Regions from separate parts of the Streptomyces sp. NPDC058691 genome, predicted to be linked through region 1. Evidence: riboswitches for the same ligand, from Rfam matches in the RefSeq annotation. Region 1 holds a riboswitch; the other holds the start of a gene.
The links. A riboswitch is a leader RNA that binds a small molecule or an ion and turns the genes downstream of it on or off. The one in region 1 is predicted to bind cobalamin.
Positions count from the first base shown of each region.

Region 1 (14,736 bases):
CCGGCTCGAAGGCCTTCACGCCCTCCGCCAGCGCCCGTTCGATGTCCAGCGCCCCGACCAGGCGGTCCTCGGACGCGCCCACCGGCAGCTCCACCATCCGCGCCGGCCGCGACCCCGGCTCCGCGCCGGACGGGTGCGGCCCGTCAGGGCACGCCGGGTCCGGCGACCCCGGATCGCAACTGAAGCGGCAGCCCGCGACCACGTCCACCCGCGGCATCAACGCCGCCAGCGCGCGCACCGCCGTGGACTTCGCCGTGCCCTTCTCACCGCGCACCAGCACGCCGCCCACGGCCGGGCTCACCGCGTTCAGCAGCAGCGCCAGCCGCAGGTCCTCCATCCCGACGATCGCGGTGAAGGGATAAGGGGTGCTCACGCGGCTGCCTCCTCGTGGGAACGGACATCACGGTACGACCGGGGCGGGCGGGTCACGGCGCGCCCGGGGGGACGAAGGGAAGCCCGGGCGGGGGCCCGGACTCGATGAGGCGGAGGAGGGCGCCGGTGTCGGCGTGCTCCTCGATGAGGTCGCCCAGACGGTCGAGCTGCTCCTCGCGCAGCGCCGCGAAGGCCGTGTCCGGCGCCGGGACGAAACGGCGACCCGAGGCTTCCGCGACGCGGTGGAGGAAGGCGCGGCGGAAGCCGTCGCTCTCCAGGGAGCCGTGCCAGTGGGTGCCCCAGACGGAGCCGGTGCGGCAGCCGTCGAGAAACGGTTCGTCGCCGCCGCGGACGTCGGCGACGCCGTGGTGGATCTCGTACCCCTCGACGGTCTCTCCGTAGGCCTTGCCCGACGGCCGGGCCAGGGTCTTGCCGGGCGCGAAGCGCACCCGTACCGGCAGCAGGCCGAGGCCGGGCACGAGACCGGCCCGCGACTCGACGGGGTCGTCGATCGACTCGGCCAGCATCTGGAAGCCGCCGCAGATGCCGAGCACCGGGCGGCCCTCCGCCGCGCGCCGCACGATCGCGTCGGCCAGCCCGCGCCGGCGCAGCCACTCCAGCGCCTTGACCGTCCCCCGGGTGCCGGGCAGGACGACGAGGTCGGCGTCCGCGAGCTCCTCGGGCCGGTCGGCGAACCGCACGACGACGCCGGGTTCGGCGGCCAGGGCGTCCACGTCGGTGAAGTTGGACATCAGGGGGACCGCGGCGACGGCGATCCGCAGCACGTCCTCGCCGTGCGGCGGCGTCGTGCTCGACTCCCGCACGGTGCCGCGCAGCGACATCCGCAGCCCGTCCTCCTCGTCGATGCCGAGGCCGTGCCGAAACGGCAGGACGCCGTAGAAGCGGCGTCCGGTCAGCCCGCGCAGCATCTCCAGCCCGGGTTCCAGCAACGAGACGTCGCCGCGGAACTTGTTGACGAGGTAGCCGCAGACCAGCTCCTGGTCCTCGCGGCTCAGCAGCGCGGTCGTGCCGAAGAAGGACGCGAAGACCCCGCCCCGGTCGATGTCGCCGACGACGACCACGGGCAGCCGCGCGGCCCTGGCCAGGCCCATGTTGACGATGTCGCCGTGCCGCAGGTTGATCTCGGCCGGGCTGCCCGCGCCCTCGCAGATGACGGCGTCGTGGCGGGAGCGCAGCTCCTCCAGACAGGCGGTGACGGTCTCCAGCAGTTCCGAGCGGCGCCCGTTGTGGTAGCCGCGCGCGCTCATCTCGCCCACCGGGCGGCCCATCAGGACGACCTGGCTCGTGCGGTCGCCGCCCGGCTTGAGCAGCACCGGGTTCATCAGCGCGGACGGCTCCACGCGTGCGGCCTGCGCCTGCATGGCCTGCGCGCGGCCGATCTCGGCGCCCTCGCGCGTCACGTACGAGTTCAACGACATGTTCTGCGCCTTGAAGGGCGCCACGGACACGCCTTGGCGGGCCAGCCAGCGGCAGATGCCGGCGGTGACGACGCTCTTGCCGGCGTCCGAGGTGGTGCCCGCGACCAACAGCGCGCCGCCGCTCATGCGTTCCCCCTCCGGGCGAGCCCGTGCCAGGCCAGCCGGCCCCCGGCCGTGACCGCCAGGGCCAGCGCGCTCACCCGCCGCGACAACCGCACCGCCCGCTCGATGTCGGCCACCTCCACCGGCCGGTTGCCGGCGCCGAGTACGGGCCGGTGCTCGACCCGGCCCCCGTAGGCCAGCGTCCCCCCGAGCCGTACGCCGAGCGCCCCGGCGAACGAGGCCTCCACGGGACCGGCGTTCGGGCTGGGGTGCCGGCCGCCGTCCTCACGCCAGGCCCGCCACGCGCCCCGCCGGTCGGGGCCCGCCAGCACGGTGAGCGCGGCGGTCAGCCGGGCGCCGGGGAAGCCGGCGACGTCGTCCAGCCGGGCCGACGCCCAGCCGAACCGGCTGAAGCGCGGCGACTTGTGACCGACCATCGCGTCAAGGGTGTTGACCGCCCGGAAGCCCACGAGCCCCGGCACACCGCCCAACGCGCCCCACACCAGGGCGCCCACGACGGCGTCGGAGGTGTTCTCGGCGACCGACTCGACGACCGCACGGGCCATCTGCCGCTCGTCCAGGGCCTGCGGGTCCCGCCCGCACAGATGGGGCAGCCGGGCCCGCGCCGCCGCGGTGTCCCCGGCGGCGAGGGCGGCGCCGATCGTCCGCGCCTCACGGGCCAGTGACGTACCGCCGAGCACCGCCCAGGTCGCGGCCGCGGTCAGGGCCACCGACGCGGTGGGGGAGCGGCGTACCGCGCGTGCGGTCCCCGCGGCGGCCGCCGCGGCGCCCCCGGCGCACAACACGGTGTAGAGGGCGCCCCGGCCGCGATGGTCGTGCCACAACGCGCGCTCCAATGCGCCTGCCGCGCGCCCGAAGACCGCCACAGGATGCCCGCGGCGCGGGTCGGCGAGGGCGAGGTCGGCCAGCCAGCCGAGGGCCGCCCCGGCGGCGAAGACGGAGGGCGCGGCAGGGCCGGCGTCGGGTGTACGGCGGTTGCCGCCCATCGCTGGTGTCCTCACTCAGGGTCCGCGCCCTGGATCGACGTGACCGGCGGTGAGAGTCTCCTGGCTCCCGGATCGGCGGCACCCCCGGCCTTCCGGCCCGTGGTACGGGGCCGTGGCCGCTGGTGGAGGCGCGCTCCCCGGTGACAGTGGCGGGACCGCGCCGGATTCGCACCGGACTTCCTCTCCTGCCGCCGTGTGGCGGTTCCGATACCACCACGCGCCGATCCGGCCCGTCAACTCACCCCGAATTGCCAGGGAAAGACGGAAACCCCAGCTCACGACCGGAAAGGCCGGGAGCTGAGGCCGAGTTCACACCGCCTGGCGGGGCGTCAGGCGGCGATCAGGAGGATCCCGTACGCCACGGCCGCCGCGCACAGCGCGAAGCACGCGTACGCGCCCGCGCGCACCACGGCGCCCTGCCCGCCGCCTGTCGCGGCCGGCCGCGACAGGCCCACGATGCCGAGGGTGAAGAGGCCGACGAGGCCGACGGTGACGGCGAGGCTGACGCCGAAGACGGAGCCGAGGGCAGCCCAGTCGATGTGCATGCTGCTGTGTCCTTCCGGGACCTGTAGGGCGGTGCCCGCCCTCAGGCGGTGGCCTTGGCGTGGTCGGTGTCGGCGGTTTTCGTGACGGGGGAGAGAGTGCCCGCGGGCGGCGGCGTCACGACGGCGATGGCCGCGGTCACGATCCCCGGCTCCCCGGCGTCCAGGCCGTCGGCGTTGACGTTGGTGTGGTCGATCGGCCTGCGGCGCGCGGCCACCCAGATTGCCGCGCACACCGCGAGCGCCAGCACGGCGACCGCGGTGACGCCCAGGTCGCTCTGGTCGGCCAGGAGCGCGGCGCCCGCCGCGACCAGGCCGGCGGCCGGCAGCGTCAGCGCCCAGGCGGCGACCATGCGGCCCGCGGTGCTCCAGCGGACGACGCCGCCCTTGCGGCCCACACCCGCGCCCATGACGGAACCGGAGCAGACCTGCGTGGTGGACAGCGAGAAGCCGAGGTGCGAGGAGGCCAGGATGACGGCCGCGGCGCCGGTCTGGGCGGCGAAGCCCTGCGGCGGCTGGATGTCGGTGATGCCCTTGCCCATGGTGCGGATGATCCGCCAGCCGCCGATGAAGGTGCCGAGCGCGATGGCCAGACCCGCGGAGACGATGACCCACAGCGGCGGGTCGGAGTCGGGGGCGACGACGTTGCCCGCGATGAGGGCGAGCGTGATGACGCCCATCGTCTTCTGGGCGTCGTTCGTGCCGTGCGCGAGGGAGACCAGTCCCGCCGAGGCGATCTGCCCTGCCCGGTAGCCCTTGGCGGTCGCGGCCGGGTCGGTGCCGCGGCCGATGCGGTAGGTCAGGCGGGTCGCCAGCAGCGCGGCGACCCCGGCGACGACCGGGGCGCAGACGGCCGGGATGAGCACCTTCATGACGACCGCGTCGCCGTTGACCGCCCCGAATCCGGCGGACGCGACGGAGGCGCCGATCAGCCCGCCGAACAGCGCGTGCGAGGAACTGGAGGGGAGCCCCGCCAGCCACGTCAGCAGATTCCAGACGATGGCGCCGACGAGTCCGGCGAAGATCACCTCGGGCCTGATCCCCGCGGTCTCGTCGAGGATTCCCCCGGAGATGGTCTTGGCGACCTCCACGGAGAGGAACGCTCCGACGAGGTTCAGCACGGCGGACATCGCCACCGCTGTCCGGGGAGCCAGTGCGCCAGTGGAGATGGTGGTGGCCATCGCATTGGCGGTGTCGTGGAAACCGTTCGTGAAGTCGAACACGAGTGCGGTGATAATCACGATTCCGATCAGGAGCGTGATGTGTTCCATGTACCCAGGCATTCGTTTGATCGGACAGTGGCGGTGGCGACCGTACGGAGTCTGGATGAACGGAAAGTAAACGATGGGGATCCGTGGGGTGCTGGAGGTTCGGGGGGCCTGTGCGCGGCCCAGGGCCCGGGATCGTTACCGGCGCCCCGATATCCGGTCGGCCACCCGGGCCAGGGAGTCCGTCGCGGCGCTGCGGCCGGACTGCTCGCGCCGGTCGGCGGCGCGGTAGGCCGCGTAGAGGCCGTGCACGCCGATCCAGCGGAAGGGTTCCGGCTCCCAGCGGCGGACGCGGTGGTGCACCCAGGGCAGGGCCGTCAGCTCCGTGCCGTGGCCCTGCCCCGAGTCGAGCTGCACCAGGTCCCGCAGGGTGCGCGCCGCCAGGTTCGCCGTGGCCACGCCACTGCCGACGTAACCGCCTGCCCAGCCGAGCCCCGTCGAGCGGTCCAGCTCCACCGTCGCGCACCAGTCGCGCGGCACACCCAGCACGCCCGACCACGCGTGCTCGATCCCGACCGGTCCCGCGGCCGGGAAGAAGCGCAGCAGGATCGCGCGCAGCGCCTCGACCGTCTCCGGCCGGGTGCGCCCGTCGTTGTCGGTGCGCGACCCGAATCGGTACGGCACCCCCCGGCCGCCGAGGGCGATCCGGTCGTCGGCCGTGCGCTGCGCGTACATATAGGCGTGCGCCATGTCGCCCAGGGTCTCGCGGCCCTCCCAGCCGATGGTGTCCCACACCTCGGCGGGCAGCGGCTCGGTCACCACCATCGAGGAGTTCATCGGCAGCCAGGACCGCTTGTGGCCCTTGATCGCCGCCGTGAAGCCCTCCGTGCAGCGCAGCACATAGGGGGCGCGCACGCTGCCGTACGGGGTCAGCGCGTGTTTGGGCCTGATCTCCGTCACCGGGGTCGACTCGTGGATCACCACGCCGAGCGCCTCCACCGCCCGCGCCAGGCCCTGCACCAGCTTCGCCGGGTGGATCCGGGCGCCGTGCGGCGTCCATGTGCCGCCCGCCGTGCCCGCGACGCGCACGCGCCGGGCGGACTCGGCGGCGCCCAGCAGCAGCCGGTCCTTCTCGCCGTAGGCGGCCTCCGCCTCGTGGAAGGCCCGCAGGCGGGCGAGCTGGGCGGGGGAGCGGGCGACCTCCAGGACGCCTCCCTTGTGGACGTCGGCGTCGATGCCCTCCTCCGCGGCGACCCGGACCACCTCGTCCACCGTCTCGTTCATCGCCCGCTGCAGAGCGATCGCGGAGTCCCGCCCGTGCAGGGCGGCGTAGCGGTCGCGGCCGGCGATGCCGTTGTAGAGCCAGCCGCCGTTGCGCCCGGAGGCGCCGTAGCCGCAGAAGCGCTGCTCCAGGACGACGATCCGCAGGAAGGGCACGGCTTTCTTCAGGTAGTACGCGGTCCACAGGCCGGTGTATCCGCCGCCGACGATGCACACGTCGGCGGTCGCGTCGCCCGGCAGCGGCTCGCGCGGCACGGGGACGCCGGACTTCGCGTACCAGAAGGAGATGCCGCCGTTGACGGTGCTCATGGTGCCCCTGCAATTCGTGAGGGTGATCGGTCTGACGGTGTGCCGGGACGCTACTGTGCCCCGGGAGCGCGCGGCAACGCCCAACCTGTCAGGATCAGCGCCCGGAGGTGGCACGGATGTCGGTGCAGGACACGGTGGGCAAGGCCTGGTCGGAGCTCGTGGACACGGCCCGCCGCTCGGTCGCCGACGGGCTGGTGGTCGGTACGTCCGGCAATGTCTCGGTCCGGGTGGGCGGTGACCTCGTCCTCGTCACACCCAGCGGTGTGCCCTACCACCGGCTCGGCCCCGACGACACCGTCGGCGTCGACCTGGAGGGCCGGCAGGTGCTCGGCACCCTGCGGCCGACCAGCGAACTGAGCATGCATCTGGCGATCTACCGCAACACCGACGCCGGCGCCGTCGTCCACACCCACGCCGTGCACGCCACCGCCGTCTCCACCCTGCTCTACGAACTGCCCGCCATCCACTACATGGCCGCCGCGCTCGGCGGGCGCATCCGCGTCGCCGACTACGCCACCTACGGCAGCGAGGAACTGGCCGCCAACGTGCTGCGCGCCCTTCGCGACCGCACCGGCTGCCTGCTGCGCAACCACGGCACCATCGTGTACGGCGACGACCTGGAGCAGGCCTACGACCGCACCGCGCAGCTGGAGTGGATGTGCCAGGTCTGGCTCGCCGCCCGCTCCGTCGCGGGTTTCTCGCCCTCCCTGCTGTCGAAGATCGAGCTCGCCAGGGTCGCCGAGAAGCTGCGCCAGTACGGGCAGCCCGGCGCCGGGGACGAGCCGTCCGGCGTCGGGGACGGCGCGGAGTAGCTCCCCGGACGGAGCCCAGCGCTGGCCGCCCCGCGCACCCGCCCCGACACTGGAACGGATGCGCCTGACGACCGCCGCGGCCCTGGCCGCCACGACAGCGTTCGGTGCCGGCGCGGCCGCGGTGGCGGCCGGACGGCATGTATCGGAGCTTGCCCTGAAGCCGCGCACCGACGGCCCCGACCCGGAGTCGCTGACGGTGCACTCGGCGACCGACCGCGAGGTCACCCTCACCCGGACCCTCGGCGCCGGCCGGCGCGGGATCCACGGCATCACGGGCCCCGGCGTGCACGCCACCGTCGGGGACGTGCTGTCCACCGCCCCCGGCTCGGTGACCCGGCGCCTGCTGCGCGTCGGGCAGGGCACCCTGGCCGCCGGGCAGCGGGTCCGGCTCACCCCGCAGGTGTACGACGGCGACCCCGCCTCGGCGCTCGGCCTGGCCTACCGGGACGTCGAGATCCCCGGCGAACTAGGCCGGATGCCCGCGTGGTTCGTCGACGGCGCCCGCGACACCTGGGTCGTCCTCGCGCACGGTCTCGGCACCACCCGCGAGCACGCCATGGTCGTGCTGCCCGCGCTGCACGCGCTGCGGCTGCCCGCGCTGCTCCTCGCCTACCGCAACGACCAGGGGGCGCCGCGGTCCCCGGACGGCATCGGGCACCTCGGCGACTCCGAGTGGCGCGACCTGGACGCGGCCATGCGCTACGCGGTCCGGCACGGCGCGCGCCGCCTGGTGCTCTACGGCTGGTCCGCCGGCGCCACGATGGCGCTCCGGGCGGCGTGCGCCTCCCCGCTGCGCGCCCTGGTCGCGGGCATGGTGCTGGACTCCCCGGTGCTGAACTGGCAGCGCACGGTACGCGCCGCCGCGGCCGCCCGGGGCACGCCGCGCGTCCTGCTGCCGCTCGGCGTACGCGCCACGGAGGGCCGCACCGGCCTGCACGCGGAACGCATCGCCGAGGCCGCCGCACCCGGCCGGCTGGGCGTGCCGACGCTCATCTTCCACGGCCCGGGCGACACGCTCGCGCCCTGGGGCCCGTCCCGCGAACTCGCCCGTCTCCGGCCGGATCTGGTCATCCTGCACCCGGTGAAGGACGCCTCGCACGCGGCGATGTGGAACGCGGACCCGCAACCCTACGAGGAGGCCGTCCGGCGCTTCCTCACCCCCCTCCTCTGATCCCCCTCGCCTTCTCTCGCGTTCTCTCCTGCGGGAGTGGATAAACCGGTATATCTTCTGGCAAATCGCGTGCCACCGGGTGGCGGGGAGGGACGCTCGTTTGGGTTTCCGGGTGCTCACCCGCAAGACTGCTCCCGTGACGTCCCGTATCCCGCGAGACACTCCGCTGCGTCTCGTCCCGCGCAGGCCCCTGGCCGCCGCGCGCCGTGTCGCCGCGACGCGCCGAAACCGCCCGCCGAGGCCGCCGGAAGGAATCCCTGCGCTGCCGGAGCTGGCCAGGAAAGCACGTACCGAACTCGCCGACGCGGTCCGTCTGGCCCACTGGGCCGACCCCGCCGCCGGTGCCGCCCCCGGCACGGCCGGGATACTGCGGGACGCCGACGTCCGCCGGGCCGTCGCCGCACTCTCCTTGACGGCCCATCAGGTCCGTGCCGCCTGGGACAGGGCCCGGCTGGCCGGTCTCATCGAACTCCACAAGGGCGGCACCGCGCGCCCGGGTTGGCGGCTGCGCGCCTGGGACCGCGACGACACCGCCGTGCTGCGCGGCTGGGTCGCGCTCTTCGACGCCTGGTCGCTGGCGCATCCCGCGGCACTCGACCCGGCGTGCGCCGGCGCCGACCCCGCACTCGTCGCCGAAGTCGTCGAGGCCGCCCCCCAGTTGCTCTCCCTCCTGCACCTCTCCTCCGGGCCGGTCGCGGTGTCGGCCCTGCTCGATCTGCTCCGCCAGCGGGTCGACGAGCTACGCGCGGAGCGCCACGAGCCCCCGGCCGGCGGCGGCCGTGACGACCTGCCCCCTCTCCTGGACTGGACGCTGGACGCGCTGGCCCGCGTCGGCGCCCTGGAGCCCCGCGACCCGGCCCGCCCCGGCGAGGTCACCATCACCCCGCTCGGCAGCTGGGCGGTCTGGGTCAAGCTGGAGCAGATCTGCGTCGCCGCCCAGGGCCCGGCCGGGCACTTCGAGCACTCCGCCGAGGAGATGCTCAAGGCGTGCATCGGCATGGCCCCGGGCGCGGCCCGCGACGAGTACAAGGCGTGGCTCGCCGCCCGCCCGGTCGCCCAGGCCGTCGCGGAGTTCCTGGACGTGGCGCGCGGTGACGACGCCCTGCTGCGCGGGCTCGCCTTCGAGGCGCTGCGCGTCGTCGGCGGCGCCGCCGAGCCCGCCGTGCGGCATGTCGTGGACGAGCCGGGACTGCGCCCCTACGCCTTGATGTGGCTCGCCGAGCACGAGGGCGACGACCCCGAGGACGTCGCGGCCCTGCTCACCCGCGAGGAGGCCACCTGGCTGTGGGTGGACACCGCGGCGGCCGTCGCCGACCACGGCGAGAGCCACCTGCTGGTGGGGCACCTCGATTCCGCCCTCCAGGGCTCGGTGTCCCGTCTGCTCGACGAGCTCCGCGTGGCCGGGCACCCGCGCACCGTCCAAGTGCTCGTCGCCCTCGCCGCCGCCCACCCGGACCCCGCGCTCGCCAAGGCGATGCGCCGGGCCGCCTTCCAGGTGCACACCGGCGGGGAGTGACACCCGCCGCGCCGGCCCCGGTTACGCCTGGGCCGGTATCCGCGGCGCGTACGTGCCGAAGGACCAGAGGTTGCCCTCCGGGTCGCGGGCGGTGTAGTCCCGCGACCCGTAGTCCTGGTCGGTGAGCGGCAGCACGATCTCCGCGCCCGCCGCGACCGCCCGTGCGTGGTGGGCGTCGGTGTCGGTGACGACCACGTACACCGAGACGGCGCCGAGGTCCCCGGCGACCCGGCTGAACGGGGTGCCGGACTGCCGGCTGCCCAGCATCACCAGGCCGTTGCCGTAGGCGAGTTCGGCGTGCTGCACCGTGCCGTCGGCGCCCTCGTGGACGGCGACCTCCGTGAAGCCGAAGGCATCCTTCAGGAAGGCGATGGCGGCCTTCGCGTCCTTGTAGCGCAGCGTCGGGTAGACCGTGGGCGCGGCTCCGTTGCCTGCCATGGTGATCACCCTCCCCTTCCGGAGACGTTCGCACCGATGTGATGTGGATCTCAGTGTGGCAGGGGGGTCCGACAACGCCCCTCGCGCACGCGTCGCCGCAGGTCGGGCGGGTCGCCCCGGCGGAACGCCGGCCCACCACCCGCCGACAGCACCGGTCTCGCCGGTCGCCCGGCCCCGGAGGTGCCGAGCGGCGCGTCGTCGTCGTCGAACCGCGTGTCCCCCATTGCCTGCAGCGCTCCCGCGCGGCGCAGGGGTGCGCCCTCCGGCCCCGGCGGCCGAAAACCGTTTGCGGGGCCACCACGGCGCCCCCGGTAGACTGGACGCATGGCAGTACTCCACGCGCATTAGACGGCCGTCGCCGACCGCGACCCCTCCGCCCGCACGTCGCCCGCCACCCACCACCCACGACGCGCTGGCGCGGCAGTCCCGATAGCCGTCCGCCACGCCCAGGAGCCCTTTCCGTGATCACTGCCACTGGCATCGAGCTGCGCGCCGGTGCCCGCGTCCTCATCGAGTCCGCCTCCTTCCGCATCGCCCGCGGCGACCGCGTCGGCCTGGTCGGCCGCAACGGCGCCGGCAAGACCACCCTCACCAAGGTGCTCGCCGGCGAGGGCATGCCCGCCGGCGGCACCGTCACCCGCGCCGGTGAGGTCGGCTACCTGCCGCAGGACCCGCGCACCGGAGACCTGGACGTCCTCGCCCGCGACCGCATCCTGTCCGCCCGCGGCCTGGACTCGGTCCTGCGCAAGATGCGCGAGAACGAGGAGCGGATGGCCAGCGGCAAGGGCGCCACCCGCGACAACGCGATGAAGAAGTACGCGCGCCTGGAGACCGAGTTCCTCACCAAGGGCGGCTACGCCGCCGAAGCCGAGGCCGCCACCATCGCCGCCGCCCTGAGCCTGCCCGACCGGGTGCTCGCCCAGCCGCTGCACACCCTCTCCGGCGGTCAGCGGCGCCGCGTGGAGCTGGCCCGCATCCTCTTCTCCGACGCCGACACCCTGCTGCTCGACGAGCCGACCAACCACCTGGACGCCGACTCGATCCTGTGGCTGCGGGACTTCCTCAAGACCTACCGCGGCGGCTTCGTCGTGATCTCCCACGACATCAACCTGGTCGAGACGGTCGTCAACAAGGTCTTCTACCTGGACGCCAACCGCTCCCAGATCGACGTCTACAACATGGGCTGGAAGCAGTACCTCACCCAGCGCGAGGCCGACGAGAAGCGCCGCAAGCGCGAGCGCGCCAACGCCGAGAAGAAGGCCGCGACCCTCAACGCGCAGGCCGACAAGATGCGCGCCAAGGCGACCAAGACCGTCGCCGCCCAGAACATGGCGCGCCGCGCCGACAAGCTGCTGTCCGGGCTGGAGGCGGTCCGCCAGTCCGACAAGGTCGCCAAGCTGCGCTTCCCGGACCCCGCGCCCTGCGGCAAGACCCCGCTCACGGCCACCGGCCTGTCGAAGTCGTACGGCTCGCTGGAGATCTTCACCGACGTCGACCTGGCCATCGACAGGGGCTCCCGGGTCGTCATCCTCGGCCTCAACGGCGCCGGCAAGACCACCTTGCTGCGGCTGCTGGCGGGCACCGAGCAGCCCGACACCGGCGAGGTCGTCCCCGGCCACGGCCTGAAGCTCGGCTACTACGCCCAGGAGCACGAGACCCTCGACCCGGACCGGACCGTGCTGGAGAACATGCGCTCCGCCGCGCCCGACATGGACCTGGTCGCCGTCCGCAAGATCCTCGGCTCGTTCCTCTTCTCCGGCGACGACGCCGACAAGCCCGCGGGCGTCCTGTCCGGCGGCGAGAAGACCCGTCTCGCGCTCGCCACCCTCGTCGTCTCCAGCGCCAACGTGCTGCTGCTCGACGAGCCCACCAACAACCTCGACCCGGCCAGCCGCGAGGAGATCCTCGGCGCGCTGCGCACCTTCGCCGGTGCCGTCGTCCTCGTCACCCACGACGAGGGCGCGGTGGAGGCGCTCCAGCCGGAGCGGATCATCCTGCTGCCCGACGGCGTCGAGGACCTGTGGGGCAAGGACTACGTGGACCTCGTCTCGCTCGCCTGACCCTCCGGCGCGGCTCCAGGGGAGCCGTCCGGGGGCCCGTCGACCCGCGGCCGATCATCCGTGTGGATCAATCCCCTGGATCATTCGGCCGACGGGTGATCCTTCAATGGTGTGAGGCCGGCTCGTACTCCGGCGCGCCAACGTGCGATCCACCGAACGGCGGAGTCGATCAGCCGCGTCACATGGGGAAACTCCTTACCGACCTTGGTGACCTGCCCTTTCTCGGGCGGGTTCGGAAGGGTCGCGCGGACAGTGCGGCGGAATGCCCGATTTCGCCTCCAGCGGCGCCCGGCCTCCACGTCAACAGGGGTCCGAATGTTGTTGCACGGACCTTGCCGAATGGGTGGCCAGGAAGTCTCCTAGGGGTGATCATGAGAGTCACAGAGCGCACTTCCCTAGAGGAGGCACGGGTGGCCGAGACTCTGAAGAAGGGCAGCCGGGTGACCGGCGCCGCGCGCGAGAAGCTCGCGGCAGACCTCAAGAAGAAGTACGACGGCGGGGCAAGCATCCGGGCGCTGGCCGAGGAAACCGGTCGCTCCTATGGCTTCGTCCACCGCATGCTCAGTGAGTCCGGCGTGACCCTGCGTGGTCGCGGCGGAGCCACACGGGGCAAGAAGGTTTCCACGGCCTGACGGGTGTCGGCGCCTGGCACGGCGGTATGCAGTGGTCCGAAGACATGACAGGGCCACCCGGTCGCGGAAATGACCGACCGGGTGGTTACTCTTCGGTAATCAAGTCTGCGGATCGCTCGGAGGTGCCCGATGTCTGACCCCACAGTGCTGCTTGAGCGTGACGGTGTACGGCTCTCGGCGGACGACAGTGTCGCCACCGTGACGTTGTGCAACCCGGCCAAGCGGAACGCCCAGTCTCCCGCGTTGTGGCGGGCGCTGGAGGAAGCGGGCCGGCTTCTGCCGGGCAGTGTGCGGGTGGTCGTGCTCCGCGCGGAGGGCGTGTCCTTCTCCGCCGGACTCGACCGGCAGGCCTTCACACCGGAGGGATTCGACGGCGAGCCGTCGTTCATCGATCTCGCCCGCGGGTCCGAGGGCGAACTCGATGCCACGATCGCCGAGTACCAGTCGGCGTTCACCTGGTGGCGGCGCAATGACATCGTCACGATCGCCGTCGTCCAGGGGCATGCGATCGGTGCCGGCTTCCAGTTGGCTCTCGCGTGCGATCTGCGCGTCGTCGCCGACGACGTGCAGTTCGCGATGCGCGAGACCGGTCTGGGCCTGGTCCCCGACCTGGCCGGCACCAAGCCGCTGACCGAACTGGTCGGCTACGCGCGGGCGCTGGAGATCTGCGCCACCGGTCGCTTCGTCCATGCCGAGGAAGCCGTGCGCACCGGCCTGGCCAACATCGCCGTCCCGGCCGGCGCGCTCGACGCCACCGTCAAGGACCTCGCCGCCGCACTGCTGGCGGCGCCCCGCGACGCCGTGATCGAGACCAAGGCGCTGCTCCGCGAGGCCTCCGGCCGTACGTACGAGGAGCAGCGCACGGCCGAACGGGCCGCGCAGGGCCGCCGACTGCGCGACCTCGCGGGCGTCGGGGAGTAGCGGCCCGGCCGGTCGCGTCCACGCCCCGGCTGTCCTCAGCCGGGGGCGATGTCGGTGACCACGACGGTCGTGACGTTCCCTGTCACGGCCGTCACCGCCATGGCGACCGCGCGGGCGACGTCGTCTGCGCGGTGTCCCGCGTCGACCGCGATCTGCAGCCTGGCGGGGTGGGCGTGCCCGCCCAGCCGCGCGGTGAGCCGGGCGACCCCGGGCACCGCCACGGCCGCGGCTCGCGCCGTGGCGCTTCCCGGTGCGGTGCCGTCTGCGTCTTCTGCGACTTTCACGTCTTCCGCTTCGGCAGGGAACGCGGCAGGTAGCCCCGACAGCGCGTCCAGCGCGGGCGGTTCGGCGCCGTCGGTGTCCAGCAGTCCGGTGACGGCCAGGTCGACCGCCGCCGGTTCCAGCCCCACGCCGTACGCCGCGGCGTCCCACAGTGCGTCACGCAATCGCCGCGCCGAGTCCGGCAGCGGCAGCGCGGGCGTGGCCTCGAAGGCGGCCTCGATCCGCAGCGGCAGCCGGGCGAGCGCACCCGGGGGCGCCGACTCCGGTACGGGCGGGGCGGTTTGGGCCGGGACTCGATCCGGCCCCGCGGCACCGATGCGCAGCCGTCCGAGCCGTACCCCCGGCACCCGCGCGGCGGCCGCCCGCAGCACCGCCGTCGCCGCGCTCTCGGTGACCCACAGCGTGTCCCCTGCGTTCCCCAGCGGCAGGACCCGGCCGAGCCCGAGTTGCCTGCGTACCGCCTGCGTCAACCGGTCCGAGGTCATCGGCCCTCACCTCCCTCCACCCCAGGGCGTACGCACGTGCGCAGCCGTCCTCGCCCGGTCGCCGCATCCTCACGGCGCGAGCGGGCATGCCCACATAGTGTGGTGCACGGAGCAGCCCGAACAGCTCCCGCCATCGGAAGGTCGAAGGGACGAGGTGGG
Region 1 covers NZ_JBHXSO010000018.1:44,600-59,335, reverse strand. Annotated here, with positions in the region: gene ACFWVC_RS15215 (putative cobaltochelatase) at 1-373, opposite strand, end outside; gene ACFWVC_RS15210 (cobyric acid synthase) at 426-1,937, opposite strand; gene ACFWVC_RS15205 (cobalamin biosynthesis protein) at 1,934-2,920, opposite strand; cobalamin riboswitch at 2,974-3,104, opposite strand; gene ACFWVC_RS15200 (hypothetical protein) at 3,250-3,465, opposite strand; gene ACFWVC_RS15195 (anion permease) at 3,507-4,733, opposite strand; gene ACFWVC_RS15190 (NAD(P)/FAD-dependent oxidoreductase) at 4,869-6,260, opposite strand; gene ACFWVC_RS15185 (class II aldolase/adducin family protein) at 6,377-7,072, shown strand; gene ACFWVC_RS15180 (alpha/beta hydrolase family protein) at 7,131-8,243, shown strand; gene ACFWVC_RS15175 (hypothetical protein) at 8,380-9,759, shown strand; gene ACFWVC_RS15170 (VOC family protein) at 9,781-10,197, opposite strand; gene ACFWVC_RS15165 (ABC-F family ATP-binding cassette domain-containing protein) at 10,659-12,257, shown strand; gene ACFWVC_RS15160 (helix-turn-helix domain-containing protein) at 12,668-12,889, shown strand; gene ACFWVC_RS15155 (enoyl-CoA hydratase/isomerase family protein) at 13,019-13,810, shown strand; gene ACFWVC_RS15150 (hypothetical protein) at 13,846-14,577, opposite strand.

Region 2 (14,736 bases), on a different contig from region 1:
TTACGCGGCGGCCCGAGTGCGCGGCCTGCTCGACGACGGCCCGCCCGACCGGCTGCCGGGGCTGCTGCTCCCCGCCGCGGGCGCGGCACTGGCGTTCTGGCTGGTGTCGGCCGCACTGACCGGCGGGGTGCTGGTCGCCGCCGAACGCGTGCCCGCGGTCCCCGCGTGGCGCGGCGCCCTGCTCGGCTCCCTCGCACCGCACCTCACGTACGCGCTGGTGGGCCTGCTGGCCGCGGTGCTCTGGCAGGGGCCGTACGGAAGCCTCGCCGCGGTCCTGGCGCTGCTGCCGACCCACATCGCGCGCTGGGTCGCCGAGCAGGCGCAGCGGGAACGCGCCACCCACCAGGCCACGGTGCGCGCCCTGGTGCAGGCCGTGGAGATCAAGGACCGCTACACCCGGGGCCACAGCGAACGCGTCGGCCGCGCCTCGGCCCTGATCGCCCGCGAGATCGGCCTGCCGGCCGACCGCGTGGAGGCCCTGCGGCTGGCGGGCATCCTGCACGACATCGGCAAGATCGGCGTCCCGACGCGCGTGCTGCGCAAGGACGGCCCGCTCACCCCCGAGGAACGCCGCATCATCGAACTCCACCCCGGCTACGGCCACGACATCGTGCGCGGCATCGACTTCCTGGACGACGCCCGGTCGGCGATCCTCCACCACCACGAGCGCATGGACGGCTCCGGCTATCCGCACGGCCTGGCCGGCGACGCCATCCCCTCCTCGGCCCGCGTCGTCGCGGTGGCCGACGCCTTCGACGCCATGACGTCGGCGCGCAGTTACCAGCCCGCCCGGGACGTCGGCGAGGCGCTGGGGGAACTACGGCGGTGCTCCGGCCGCCACTTCGACCCCGAGATGGTGGAGGCGCTGGTGCGCGTCGTGGACCGCGACGGCTGGAACCCCGCGCTGACCACGGACGAGCCGGAACCTTTCGCCGCTCCCGGTCCCGCCGACGTCACCCCGGTGGCCGGACGGGTCGTCGCGCCCCGCCGGCACGCCCGTGGTCACGGCGGCGCGGACCGCGCGCCCGGCCGCCGCGCGGGCAAGGGGCGGCGGGCGTGACCGTACCGGGCGGCCGGGGGCACCGGCGCGCCACACCGGCGGCAGACGCGGTGGCCGCCGCGGCCGGGCTGTTGCGGCGCCGCCACCACCGCCGGCGGACCCCGTCGGTCGCGCACGTGGTGCACGCCCTCGCTCTCGCGGCCGGTGCCGCCGGGCTCGGGTGGACGGCCGTGCACGGGGTGGCCGACCCGGCGTCCGCCGCCGTGTTCGGCGCGCTCATCGTGGTCGGCGAGGTGCTCCGGGTCGCCGAGGCCGACGGCCGCGAGGCGGCGCCCGTGGCGTTCGCCGGGGCGCTGGGGTACGCGCTGGTGGGCACGGAGGCGGTGCCCGTCGTGGTCACGGTCGTCGGGTGCGCCGTGCTCGCCGGACGGGTGCGCGGCGGGACGTGGGACGCCGCCGCCCGGCGGGTCCTCACCACCGGCTTCGCGGCGGCCTGCGCGCAGCCGCTGTACGGCGGCAGCGGCGGCCACCCGGTGTACGCCGTGCTGCTGCTCGCCAGCACCATCCTGTGCGACGCCGTCCTGGCCGCCTGGCTGACCGCCGCCCGTACGAGGGAACCCTTCACGCCGGTGCTGAGGGACGAGGTGGCCGCGCTGCCCGGCGTGGGGTCGGCGGTGTGCGCGGGCGGGGCGGTGCTGGCCCAGGCGGTGCAGGCGGCGGGGCTGTGGGCGGTACCGGTGTGCGCGGTGCCGCTGCTCCTGACGCAGACCGCCTTCCGGCGCCACGCGGCGATCCGGGCGACGCGGCATGCGACGGTCGCCTCGCTCGCCCGCGCCACCGACCTCGCGGGCTACACCCCGGCCGGCCACGCCCGCCGGGTCGGCGCGCTCAGTCACGCGCTGGGCAGGGAACTCGGCCTGGGCGGACGGGCGCTGGCCGCAGTGGAGCACGCCGCCCTCCTGCACGACATCGGCCAACTCTCCCTTGTGGACCCGGTACCCGGTGGCGCGACCGTGCCCCTGGACCCCGCGGAACGCCGCCGCATCGCCCTGCTGGGAGCGGCCGTCGTACGCCGGACGGGGGCGCCGGAGGAAGTCGCCAGGATCGTGGAGGCCCAGGCCGATCCCTACCGCGAACAGCCGCTCGCCGGGCGGATCGTGCGTACGGCCAACGCCTACGAGGACCTGGCCGGGGGCGGGGCCGCCGTGGGCCGGGGACTGCAGGCGCTGGAACGATTGCGCCTGGACACCGCCCAGGAATACGACCCCCGCGTGGTCGAGGCCCTGACCAGGGTCATTGCCAGGGGAGGGCAGTGAACCGGCCGGTAATGAGCGGGCGTACCAAGGGGCATGGTTGGATGCCCGCAGGGGCGCAGAGCGCCCAAGAGGCACGCATGTCGCCCATGCTGCCAAACCGACAAGCCCGGCCGTGTGTGACAGGCCCTGCCGATGGCAAGGAGGACTGATGAGCACCGCTGAGCACGGGACGTGGGGGGACGGACGGGGCACCGTGGAGCACCAGCGAAAGCGAACGGCAGGCGGGACACCTTGAGGATCTTCGGCAGGGCACGCCATCGGCCCTCCGCCACCTGGCGGCAGGCGACCGATCGCGCGTTCACCCTGATCAGCGACGGGCGGTACGAGGACGCCGGCGCGCTCCTCATCCGCGCCGCGGATCTGGAGCCCTGGCGCTCGGAGTCCTGGTACAACCTCGCACTGCTGCACAAGTTCCGGCACGACTGGGAGCAGGCCCGCACCACCGGCCTGCGGGCCGTCGCCCTCCTCGACCGGGCCCCCGGAGCCCCCGACTGGTGGAACGTCGGCATCGCCGCCACCGCGCTGCAGGACTGGCCGCTGGCCCGGCGCGCCTGGCAGGCCTACGGCCTGCGGCCCGACACCGCCGGCACCGGCCCGATCGACATGGAACTCGGCAGTTCCACCGTGCGGCTCTCCCCTGAGGGCGAGGCCGAGGTGGTGTGGGGCCGCCGGCTCGACCCGGCCCGGATCGAGGTGCTGAGCATCCCGCTGCCCTCCTCCGGGCGCCGCTGGGGCGAGGTCGTCCTCCACGACGGCGTGCCGCACGGCGAGCGCCGCACCGCCGACGGCGCGACGTATCCGGTCTTCGACGAGATCGAGCTGTGGGCGCCCTCTCCCGTGCCGACCTGGCTGGTGCTGCTGGAGGCGGCCACCGAGGCCGATCGCGACGCGCTGGAGCAGCTGGCCGCCGACGCGGGCTACGCCGCCGAGGACTGGTCGTCCTCCGTTCGGCTGCTGTGCCGCACGTGCTCGGAGAGCCGGATGCCCACCGACGACGGCTCCGACGCCTCCCGCGACCCCCACGACCAGGGCGAGCCGGGCCACCCCGGGCACCTCAGCCACCGCAGCCCGGGCGCCCTGTGGGCCCCTGAGCGGGAGTGCGGGATCGCCGCCCCCGTGGGGCTGGTGCGCGGGCTGCTGGACAGCTGGGTGGCGGACAGCCCGGACACCCGGGACTGGCGTGATCTCGAAGAGGTCTGCTGACCCGCTCGGGTGCACGTACCCTTGATGGGCTATCCAGCGTTGGAGCAGGCCCCAGGAAGGCGTACGACGGACCATGTCGCAGCAGGACACCGAGCAGACCGCATTCACCGACGACGTGACGGACGCCGAGGAGCGTGAGGCGGCCCACCGCGCCCGCGGCACGGCCCGTCCCATCACGGTCGTCGGCAACCCGGTCCTGCACCACCCGTGCAACCCGGTCACGTCCTTCGACGACGACCTGGCCGCCCTCATCGACGACATGTTCGCCAGCCAGCGCGCCGCGGAGGGCGTCGGTCTCGCCGCGAACCAGATCGGCGTGAACCTGCGCGTCTTCGTCTACGACTGCCCGGACGACGACGGCGTCCGCCACGTCGGCCACGTCGTCAACCCGGTCATCGACGAGCTCCCCGCCGCGCGGCGCGTCCTCGACGACGGCAACGAGGGCTGCCTGTCCGTCCCCGGCGCCTACGCCGAACTCCCGCGCCCCGACTTCGCGGTCTGCCGCGGCCAGGACCTGCACGGCAACCCCGTCGTCGTCCAGGGCACCGGCTTCTTCGCCCGCTGCCTCCAGCACGAGACGGACCACATCAACGGCTACCTCTACATCGACCGGCTCTCCAAGCGCGACCGCAAGGACGCGCTGAAGCAGATGGCAGAGCTGACGCCGAAGTACGAGACCGTCCCGAACGACTGAGCCGCCGCCGCGGACAGGCTGAACCGCGGTATCCCGAGGAGCGCCGCACGATGACCACCCGGCCCGGGCACCACGGGGAAGTGCTCATCGCACGGCCGGAGAGAACGCCCGACGCACTCCGCGCGGCGCTCGCGCTGGTGGCACCTCACCGCCTTGCCGGGATGGAGCAGCCATGGCCGAGATCCGGGCCGTTTTCGGCGAGGCCCGCGCGGCGGTGGGTGAGTGAGCCGGGCTTGGGAGTACGAGCCCGGCGTCCTCCGGGTCACCGCATTCTGGCCGGCTGACGAACGACGGGGCTGCAGGCGGCCGTTGCCGCCTGCAGCCCCGTCCCGCGGTCCGGATCAGAAGTCGTCGTCGAAGGAGACCGAGCCCTCGACCGCCACCTGGTAGGCGGAGGCGCGGCGCTCGAAGAAGTTGGTCAGCTCCTGGACGTTCTGCAGCTCCATGAAGGAGAACGGGTTCTCCGAGCCGTAGCGGGCCGGCAGGCCGAGGCGCACCAGGCGCTGGTCGGCGACGCACTGCAGGTACTCGCGCATGGAGTCGGTGTTCATGCCGGGCAGGCCGTCGCCGCACAGGTCGCGGGCGAACTGCAACTCGGCCTCGACGGCCTCCTCCAGCATGGCGGTGACCTGTTTGCCCATCTCCTCGTCGAAGAGGTCGGGCTCCTCCCGGCGGACGGTGTCGACCACGTGGAAGGCGAAGTCCATGTGCATGGACTCGTCGCGGAACACCCAGTTGGTGCCGGTGGCCAGGCCGTGCAGCAGGCCGCGGGACCGGAACCAGTAGACGTAGGCGAAGGCGCCGTAGAAGAACAGGCCCTCGATGCACGCCGCGAAGCAGATCAGGTTGAGGAGGAAGCGGCGGCGGTCCGCCTTGCTCTCCAGGCGGTCCATGGACTCCACGGAGTCCATCCAGCGGAAGCAGAACTGCGCCTTCTCGCGAATGGAGGGGATGCTCTCCACCGCGTCGAAGGCGGCCGCGCGCTCCTCGGGGTCGGGGAGGTAGGTGTCGAGCAGCGTCAAGTAGAACTGGACGTGCACGGCCTCCTCGAAGAGCTGCCGCGACAGGTACAGCCGCGCCTCGGGGGAGTTGATGTGCTTGTAGAGCGTCAGCACGAGGTTGTTGGCCACGATCGAGTCGCCGGTGGCGAAGAACGCGACCAGGCGGCCGATCATGTGCTGCTCGCCGGGCGAGAGCTTGGCGAGGTCGGCGACGTCGGAGTGGAGGTCGACCTCCTCCACGGTCCAGGTGTTCTTGATCGCGTCGCGGTAGCGCTCGTAGAAGTCCGGGTAGCGCATCGGACGCAGGGTCAGCTCGAAGCCCGGGTCGAGCAGGTTCTTGGTGGAGCTCATTACTGGCAGGCCTCGCAGGACTCGGGGTTCTCAAGGGAGCAGGCGATCGCGTCGGCGTCGGGCGTGGCCTGCTGGACGGGGATGATCGCCGGGGCGGCCGCGCGGGCGGACTGGGCGATGCGGGTGGCCGGGCGGGAGCGCAGGTAGTACGTCGTCTTCAGGCCCTGCTTCCAGGCGTACGCGTACATCGAGCTGAGTTTGCCGATGGTGGGCGCGGCCATGAAGAGGTTGAGCGACTGGCTCTGGTCGAGGTACGGCGTACGGGCCGCGGCCATGTCGATCAGGGCGCGCTGCGGGAGCTCCCAGGCGGTGCGGTACAGGGCGCGGACGTCGGCGGGGATCCAGTTGAAGCCCTCGACGGAGCCGTTGGACTCGCGCAGGGCGTCGCGGGTCTGCGCGTCCCAGACGCCGAGCTTCTTCAGCTCGTCCACCAGGTAGGAGTTGACCTGGAGGAACTCACCGCTCAGCGTCTCGCGCTTGAAGAGGTTGGAGACCTGCGGCTCGATGCACTCGTAGACGCCCGCGATGGAGGCGATCGTCGCGGTCGGGGCGATGGCGAGCAGCAGCGAGTTGCGCATGCCGGTCGTGGCGACGCGGGCGCGCAGCGCGTCCCAGCGCTCGGGCCAGTTCGCCTCGGTCGCGTAGTGGTCGGGGTGCAGGACGCCGCGGGCGGCACGCGTCTCGGACCAGGCCGGGTGCGGGCCGTGGCGCTCGGCCAGGTCGCAGGAGGCCTCGTACGCGGCGAGCATGATGCGCTCGGCGATCCGCGTGGACAGCGCCGTGGCCTGCGCGGAGTCGAAGGGCAGCCGCAGCTTGAAGAAGACGTCCTGCAGGCCCATCACACCCAGGCCCACCGGGCGCCAGCGCTCGTTGGAGGAGGCGGCCTGGCCGGTGGGGTAGAAGTTGATGTCCACCACGCGGTCGAGGAAGGTCACGGCGGTGCGGACGGTGGCGTCCAGCCGCTCCCAGTCGATGACGTCCGCGCCGGTTTCGTGCCGATCGGCGGCGCCGGCGAGGACGAAGGCGGCGAGGTTGACCGAGCCGAGGTTGCAGACCGCGGTCTCGCCGTCGTTCGTGACCTCCAGGATCTCCGTGCAGAGGTTGGAGGAGTGGATGACCCGGCCGGGCTCGGCGGTCTGGTTGGCGGTGCGGTTGGAGGCGTCCTTGAAGGTCATCCAGCCGTTGCCGGTCTGCGCGAGGGTGCGCATCATGCGGCCGTACAGCTCGCGGGCCGGAAGGGTCCTGCGGGCCAGGCCCGCGGCCTCGGCCTCGCGGTAGGCGGCGTCGAACTCCTCGCCCCACAGGTCGACCAGGCCGGGCACGTCGGCGGGGGAGAACAGCGACCAGTCGCCGTCGGCGTCGACGCGGCGCATGAACTCGTCCGGGATCCAGTGCGCCAGGTTGAGGTTGTGGGTGCGGCGCGCCTCCTCACCGGTGTTGTCGCGCAGCTCCAGGAACTCCTCGATGTCCGCGTGCCAGGTCTCCAGGTAGACGCAGGCCGCGCCCTTGCGGCGGCCGCCCTGGTTCACGGCGGCGACGGAGGCGTCGAGGGTGCGCAGGAACGGCACGATGCCGTTGGAGTGGCCGTTGGTGCCGCGGATCAGCGAACCGCGGGAGCGGATGCGGGAGTACGACAGGCCGATGCCGCCGGCGTGCTTCGACAGCCGAGCGACCTGGTGGTAGCGGTCGTAGATCGAGTCCAGCTCGTCCAGCGGGGAGTCCAGCAGGTAGCAGGAGGACATCTGCGGGTGCCGGGTACCGGAGTTGAAGAGCGTGGGGGAGCTGGGCAGGTAGTCCAGCCGGCTCATCAGTCCGTAGAGCGCGGCGACCTCGTCCAGCGCGCGGGTGGTGTGGTCCTCGGCGAGACCGCAGGCCACCCGGAGCATGAAGTGCTGCGGGGTCTCGATGACCTGGCGGGTGATCGGGTGGCGCAGCAGGTAGCGGCTGTGCAGGGTGCGCAGGCCGAAGTAGCCGAAGCGGTCGTCGGCGCGGCCGGCGAGGGCGGCGTCGACCAGGCCGTCCAGCCGGGCGGCGTGGGTGGCGACGAACTCGGCGGTGCCGTCGGCGATCAGGCCCTCGCGGTGGCCGACGGCGATGGAGGCGGAGAAGGACACCGCTCCCTCGCCGGCCGCCTCCTCGGCGATGGCGGTCGTCAGCAGCCGGGCCGCCAGGCGCGAGTACTGGGGGTCCTCCGAGATCAGCCCGGCGGCGGCCTCCGTGGCCAGCGCCCGCAGTTCCGCCTCGTCCGCGGCGGCGCTGCGGCCGCGCAAGGCGGCGGCGGCGACCCGGCCGGGGTCGGTGTCGGGGAGGTCTGCGGTCAGTTCCGTCAGGATGCGCAGCAGGTCGCTGCCGGCTGAGGCCGGCTCCGATGTGGCGACGGGTGCGGCGGGCGCGATGGTCACGTGTGCTCTCTCCCTCGTACGGCGACGACGCGGGAGGAATGACGGGGCGCACGCAGGGCAGGGCATGCCGCGGCGCGTCCGCCGGCCCAACCCGCGAGGCCCGGACACTTCACCGTCCGGACGGCGCGCCGGACGGTGCCGTCGGCAGGTATCGGACTCGCGGGCATGCCTCAAGGCGCCCGCACACCGTTGCGGGGCAGTCCCGGATTCCCACCGGCTTCCCCTGCGGCGACAGCGGAGTTGAGCATACATCTAGTGGCGCCCGCTCGTGACGCCACCAGATGTTGTGTCGGGGCGGTTACAGATTGCCCGGTTCAGGCGTGCCGGTCGTGGACCTGCGCCACCACTTCGCGCGCTGGACGGGGACCACCCCGCAGGCGTACCGCCGTACCTTCCGCCGGCCCGAGCGGGCGCGGACCGCATGACGACGGGCCGCCGCCCCGTCCCAGGGCGGCGGCCCGTGACCGTGGGCCGGAGCCGGCCGTCAGTGGCCGGCGGCGACCGGCAGATCCGGGTGATCCCCCGGCAGATCCCGCTGCACGCCGGGCTCGCCGGCGTCGGCGGTGTAGTCCTTCTGCGTCGTCTCGTCCACGCCCTCGGGCGCCTTGACGGCCCGCAGGACCACGGTGAGGACGACCGTGACCACCACGTTGAGCACGAAGGCGGTCAGGCCGATGTAGCCGATCTGCCCGATGACCGGGATGGTGTCGGATGAGCCGCCGAAGTGCTTCTGGGCGGGGCTCGCGACCCCGTAGGCGACCCACGTGCCGTAGACCATGCCGACCGCCCAGCCGGCCAGCAGCGCCCAGCGGTGGAACCAGCGGGTGAACAGTCCGCCGACCAGGGCCGGGAAGGTCTGCAGGATCCAGATGCCGCCCAGCAGCTGGAAGTTGATGGCGACCGTCTTGTCCATGGTGAGGACGAAGACCAGCGCGCCGACCTTGACCAGCAGCGAGACGATCTTGGAGACCTGGGTCTCCTGCGCCGGGGTGGCGTCCGGCTTGATGAAGTCCTTGTAGATGTTGCGGGTGAACAGGTTCGCCGCGGCGATCGACATGATCGCGGCGGGCACCAGGGCGCCGATGCCGATCGCGGCGAAGGCCACGCCCGCGAACCAGGACGGGAACATGTTCTCGAAGAGCTGAGGGATCGCCAGCTGCCCGTTGTAGCCCGTGATCCCCGCTCCGACCCCGCTCGCCAGCGCCATGAAGCCGAGCATCGCCAGCAGGCCGAGCATCAGCGAGTACAGCGGCAGCACGGTGGTGTTGCGGCGGATGACGTCACGGCTGCGGCTGGAGAGCACCGCGGTGACCGAGTGCGGGTACATGAAGAGCGCGAGGGCCGAGCCGAGCGCCAGCGTCCCGTACGCCCACTGGGCCGTGTCGCCCGGCGCCAGCGATCCGCGCGGCTTCCCGGTGGCCGGGCTGACCTGCGTGTAGGCCTCGTTCGCCTTGGCGAAGATGTCGTCGAAGCCACCCAGTTTGATCGGTATGTAGATGATCGCCACCGCGATGACGATGTAGATCAGGGTGTCCTTGACGAACGCGATCAGCGCCGGCGCGCGCAGGCCCGAGGAGTACGTGTACGCCGCCAGCACGCCGAAGGCGATCAGCAGCGGCAGGTCCTTGACGAACCAGTTGGACGACGCGCCGCCGCCCACGCCCATCACGTCCAGCACGGCCTGGATGCCGACCAGCTGGAGCGCGATGTAGGGCATGGTGGCCAGGATGCCGGTGACGGCCACCGCCAGCGACAGGCCCTTGGAGCCGAAGCGGCCGCGGACGAAGTCCGAGGTGGTGACGTAGCCGTGCTTGTGGGAGACCGACCACAGCCGCGGCAGGAAGATGAAGACCAGCGGGTAGACCAGGATCGTGTACGGCACCGCGAAGAAGCCGGACGCGCCCGCCGCGTACACCGCCGCCGGAACGGCCACGAAGGTGTAGGCGGTGTACAGGTCACCGCCCAGCAGGAACCAGGTGATCCAGCCGCCGAAGCTGCGGCCGCCGAGCCCCCACTCGTCCAGGTGCAGCGCGTTCTCGGCCCTGCGCCAGCGGGCGGCCAGGAAGCCGAGCACCGTGACGACCACGAAGAAGAAGATGAAGACGGCGAGCGCGACGCCGTTGACCCCGTCCTTCACTTCGCCGCCTCCTTCCGTGCCCGCTCCTCGCGGCGGACCAGGACGTACGCGGTGTACGTCAGCCCGGAGGACAGGAACACCCACAGCATCTGGTACCAGTAGAAGAACGGGATGCCGATGAACTCCGGGGTCAGCTTCGCGTACGAGCCGACCCAGAGCATCGCGACGAACGGGATGACGAGGCAGACGCCGGCGATCACGCGGGTGGCGGTGACCACCGGTGGCCGGACCGGAGTTCCGGTTGTTTGTTCGGACATTGCTGCGGCTCCGTCCTGATCTCACTCCTGTGTAATGCGCAGGAAATCTAGGTCAGGCTCCGGCGCACGTCACTACCCGTCCGCATTGCGGTATGGAAACGATCTCCACGGACGGGAACGATCCGGGAACTTCCCGGGTTCTTCCGGGAATTACGGCCTCCGCAGACGGGCCACGAACTTGTAGCGGTCGCCGCGGTAGACCGAGCGCACCCACTCCACCGGCTGCCCGCCGGAGTCGATGGAGTGCCGCGACAGCAGCAGCATCGGCAGGCCCACGTCGGTGCCGAGCAGTCCGGCCTCGCGCGGGGTGGCCAGCGAGGTCTCGATCGTCTCCTCTGCCTCGGCCGGCCGCACGTCGTAGACCTCGGCGAGCGCGGTGTAGAGGGAGGAGTACTTGGCCAGGCTGCGGCGCAGCGCGGGAAAGCGCTTCGCCGACAGGTGGGTGGTCTCGATCGCCATCGGCTCGCCGTTGGCCAGACGCAGCCGCTCGATGCGCAGCACGCGGCCGCCGGCCTTCATGTCCAGCAGTTCGGCCAGCCGGTCGTCGGCAGTGATGTAGCCGATGTCCAGCAGCTGCGAGGTGGGCTCCAAGCCCTGGGCCCGCATGTCCTCGGTGTACGAGGTGAGTTGCAGAGCCTGGGAGACCTTCGGCTTGGCGACGAAGGTGCCCTTGCCCTGGATGCGCTCCAGCCGCCCCTCGACGACCAGTTCCTGGAGCGCCTGGCGCACGGTGGTGCGGGAGGTGTCGAACTCCGCCGCCAGGGTACGTTCCGGAGGCACCGGCGAGCCGGGCGGCATGGTCTGCGTCAGCTCCAGCAGATGGCGCTTGAGCCCGTAGTACTTGGGCACCCGGGCGGTTCGTCCGGCCGCGGTCGCCGCTGCCTCGGCGGACTCCGTCACCGCCGGTCCGGCCTCGCCGTCGCTGTCCATCGCCTCTGCTCCCGAGTGCTGTCGTGCTGCCGTCACCGGCTCCTCCGTCATTCGCGGCTCACATCGTGGCACGGTCGGGGCCCAAATCGCGTTACGGGCCCAGATGTCGGTCCGGTAACGGACGCGACCGGTGCTCTTATACACCCTTGACACCCCTAAAGGTCTAGGCCAAGCTTCGGGCACTGGTCTACACCACTTGGTAATCACTGCCCTGGGGAGGGTGTTGTGAAGCGCAAGCTGATCGCGGCGATCGGTGTCGCAGTCATGGTCGCCGGCGTTGCGGCCTGCGGTTCGGACGACAAGGGCTCCGACAAGGCCGCCGCGCCCAAGGAGATCACCGTCTGGCTGACGGTCGACGCACAGAAGAACTGGCCCGAGCTGGTGAAGCAGGCGGACGATGCCTTCACGGCCGCGCACAAGGGCGTGAAGATCCACCACGAGTACTACGAGTGGACCGCCAAGAACCAGAAGCTCGACGCCGTGCTCGCCACCAAGAAGGTGCCGGACGTGGTCGAGATGGGCAACACCGAGACGCTCGGCTACCTGGTCAAGGGCGCGTTCGCCCCGATCGACAAGAGCAAGTTCGAGAACTCCGGCGACTGGCTGGACGCCCTGGAGGGCTCGGTCACGTACAACGGCAAGACCTACGGCGTCCCTTACTACGCCGGTGCCCGTGTCGGCACCTGGCGCAAGGACGTCGCCAAGGCGGCGGGCGTCACCAAGGCCCCGGCCACCTGGGCCGAGCTGACCGACGCGCTCGACAAGATCCAGAAGAAGAACGGCGACAAGTTCTCCGCCTGGTACCAGCCCAGCCGTGACTGGTACACCGCGCTGGCCTTCGTCAAGGACGCGGGCGGCGACGTCGCCAAGGAGGACGGCGGCAAGTGGACCGCCTCGCTGTCCGACCCCAAGTCCATCGAGGGCCTGAAGACCTGGAAGGGCGTGCTCGACAAGTACTTCCACGGCGACAAGAACAAGGACGAGTCCGACCGCTACATCGTGTACGGCCAGGGCAAGTCCGCGCTCATCTACGGCGCCAGCTGGGAGGGCGGCGCCGCCGCCGACCCGAAGACGGACAAGACCGGCAAGCTCAAGGACAACCTGGAGACCTTCGCGCTGCCCGGCCCGAACGGCGACCTGCTGCCGAACTTCATCGGCGGCTCCGACCTGGTCATCCCGGCCAAGTCCGCCGCGCAGGACCTCGCCGCCGACTGGATCAACCAGTTCACCAACACGGCCGCCCAGAAGGTCCTGATCTCCAAGGGCAACCTGCCCAACGCCAAGTCCCTGCTCGCCCCGCTGAAGGACGACCCGGCGACGGCCGCCTCGGCCCGCGCGAACGAGAACACCTGGTTCGTCCCGACCGCGCCGGGCTGGCTGCAGGTCGAGAAGAAGCAGATCCTGCAGAACATGCTCAACGACATCGCCGTGGGCAAGGCGTCCATCGAGGACGCGGCGAAGTCCGCAGACGACCAGATCAACGCGGTGATCAACGCCGGCTGACCGATGGTCAGGGCAGCACAGTGATCGACGCCGGCCGGCCGCCCACGGGCGGCCGGCCCCGGTGCGCGAACGCCAGGGACTGGAGTAGCCGAGGAGCACATGATGAGTGCCGTTGACACACCGCTCGAAAAGGTGCCGCGCCCGCGGCCGCCGGCGGGACAGGGCCGGGGGCCACGCCGTCTGGGCGGGGCCGCGCTTCCCTGGACCCTGCTCGCACCGACCATCGGCGTCCTGGTGCTGGTCCTCGGGTACCCGCTGGTCAGGCTGGTCACCCTGTCCTTCAAGCAGTACGGGCAGGCCGAACTCTGGCAGGGGCTGCCCGGCGACTGGCAGGGCTTCGCCAACTACACGCATGTGCTCGGCGATTCGGAGTTCTGGGCCGTCGTCCTGCGCACCCTGCTCTTCACCGTCGCGGCGGTGCTGCTCACCCTCGTCCTCGGAATGGCGGTGGCGCTGCTGCTCCAGCGGGTCTCGCCCTGGATGAAGACGCTGATCAACATCGCGCTGGTGGCGAGCTGGGCGATGCCCATCGTGGTCGCCATCACCGTCTTCAAGTGGATGTTCGACAGCGACTACGGCGTCCTCAACTGGCTGCTCAGCCGGCTGCCCGGGGTCGACTTCAGCGGCCACAACTGGTTCACCGACACCAAGCAGGGCTTCCTCGTGATCACCTTGATGGTGGTCTGGGGCGCCATCCCCTTCGTCGCCATCACCCTGCACGCCGGCCTGACCCAGGTGCCCAAGGAGCTGGAGGAGGCCGCCCGCATGGACGGCGCCGGGCCGGTCAAGGTCTTCCGGCATGTCACCCTTCCGGTGCTCAAGCCGCTGATCGTCATGCTGACCACCCTGTCGGTCATCTGGGACATGGGCGTCTTCCCGCAGGTCTTCCTCATGCGCGACGGCCACCCCGAGCCCGACTACCAGGTGCTCACCACCTACTCGTACGACCAGGCATTCGTCGCCAACGACTACGACGCGGGCGCGGCCATCGCCGTCATCACCGTGCTGCTGCTCCTCGGCGTGATGGCCGTCTACATGCGCCAGATGCTGAAGATCGGAGAGGTGGAGTGACGACCGTGCTCGACACCGCCCCCGCCCCGGCGGCACCGCCCGCCTCGCCGGCCCGCCGCGCCACCCGGCGCCCGCGCCGCAAGGGACGCGCCGTCTACAACCTGCTCGGCCTGCTGGTCGTGGTCGTCACCGGGTTCCCGGTCTACTGGATGCTGAACACGGCGTTCAAGCCCGCCAAGGACGCCATCGACCCGAACCCCAAGTTCTTCCCGACCAGCCTGTCCTTCCAGAACTTCTCCGACGCCCTCGACATCGGCGACTTCTGGGGTTCGGTCGGCCGCAGCCTCATCGTCTCCGGCTCGACGGTGGGCCTCGGTCTGATCATCGGGCTGCTGGCGGCGCTGGCCATCTCGCGCTTCGTCTTCCGCGGCCGCAAGGCGATCATCGTCGCGATCCTCGCCGTGCAGATGGTGCCGCTGGTCGCGATGATCATCCCGGTCTTCCTGCTGCTCAACCAGATCGACCAGATCGACAAGCTCTCCGGTCTGGTCATCACCTACCTGACCTTCATCCTGCCCTTCACGGTCTGGACGCTGCGCGGCTTCATCGTCAACATCCCCAAGGAGCTGGAGGAGTCGGCGATGGTCGACGGCTGCACGCGCATGGGCGCGTTCCTCCGGATCGTCCTGCCGCTGCTCGCCCCCGGCCTCGTGGCCACCTCGATCTACGCGCTCATCCAGGCCTGGAACGAGTACCTCTACGCGATGCTCATCATGAGCCAGGAGCACCAGACCGCCACCGTCTGGCTGGGCAACTTCGTCACCTCGCGGGGCACGGACTACGCGCCGATGATGGCGGGTTCGACCATGATGGGCGTTCCTGTGGTGATCTTCTTCCTGATCGTGCAGCGCAAGGTCGCCGCCGGCCTGAC
Region 2 covers NZ_JBHXSO010000005.1:76,852-91,587, forward strand. Annotated here, with positions in the region: gene ACFWVC_RS05495 (HD domain-containing phosphohydrolase) at 1-1,060, shown strand, start outside; gene ACFWVC_RS05500 (HD-GYP domain-containing protein) at 1,132-2,316, shown strand; gene ACFWVC_RS05505 (tetratricopeptide repeat protein) at 2,548-3,519, shown strand; gene def (peptide deformylase) at 3,593-4,213, shown strand; gene ACFWVC_RS05515 (ribonucleotide-diphosphate reductase subunit beta) at 4,555-5,565, opposite strand; gene ACFWVC_RS05520 (ribonucleoside-diphosphate reductase subunit alpha) at 5,565-7,967, opposite strand; cobalamin riboswitch at 8,093-8,222, opposite strand; gene mctP (monocarboxylate uptake permease MctP) at 8,452-10,104, opposite strand; gene ACFWVC_RS05530 (DUF3311 domain-containing protein) at 10,101-10,361, opposite strand; gene ACFWVC_RS05535 (GntR family transcriptional regulator) at 10,512-11,291, opposite strand; gene ACFWVC_RS05540 (extracellular solute-binding protein) at 11,517-12,794, shown strand; gene ACFWVC_RS05545 (carbohydrate ABC transporter permease) at 12,897-13,865, shown strand; gene ACFWVC_RS05550 (carbohydrate ABC transporter permease) at 13,871-14,736, shown strand, end outside.
Region 2: it holds a riboswitch for cobalamin, as region 1 does, so the genes downstream of both, ACFWVC_RS05520 (ribonucleoside-diphosphate reductase subunit alpha) here and ACFWVC_RS15205 (cobalamin biosynthesis protein) in region 1, are expected to answer to the same signal.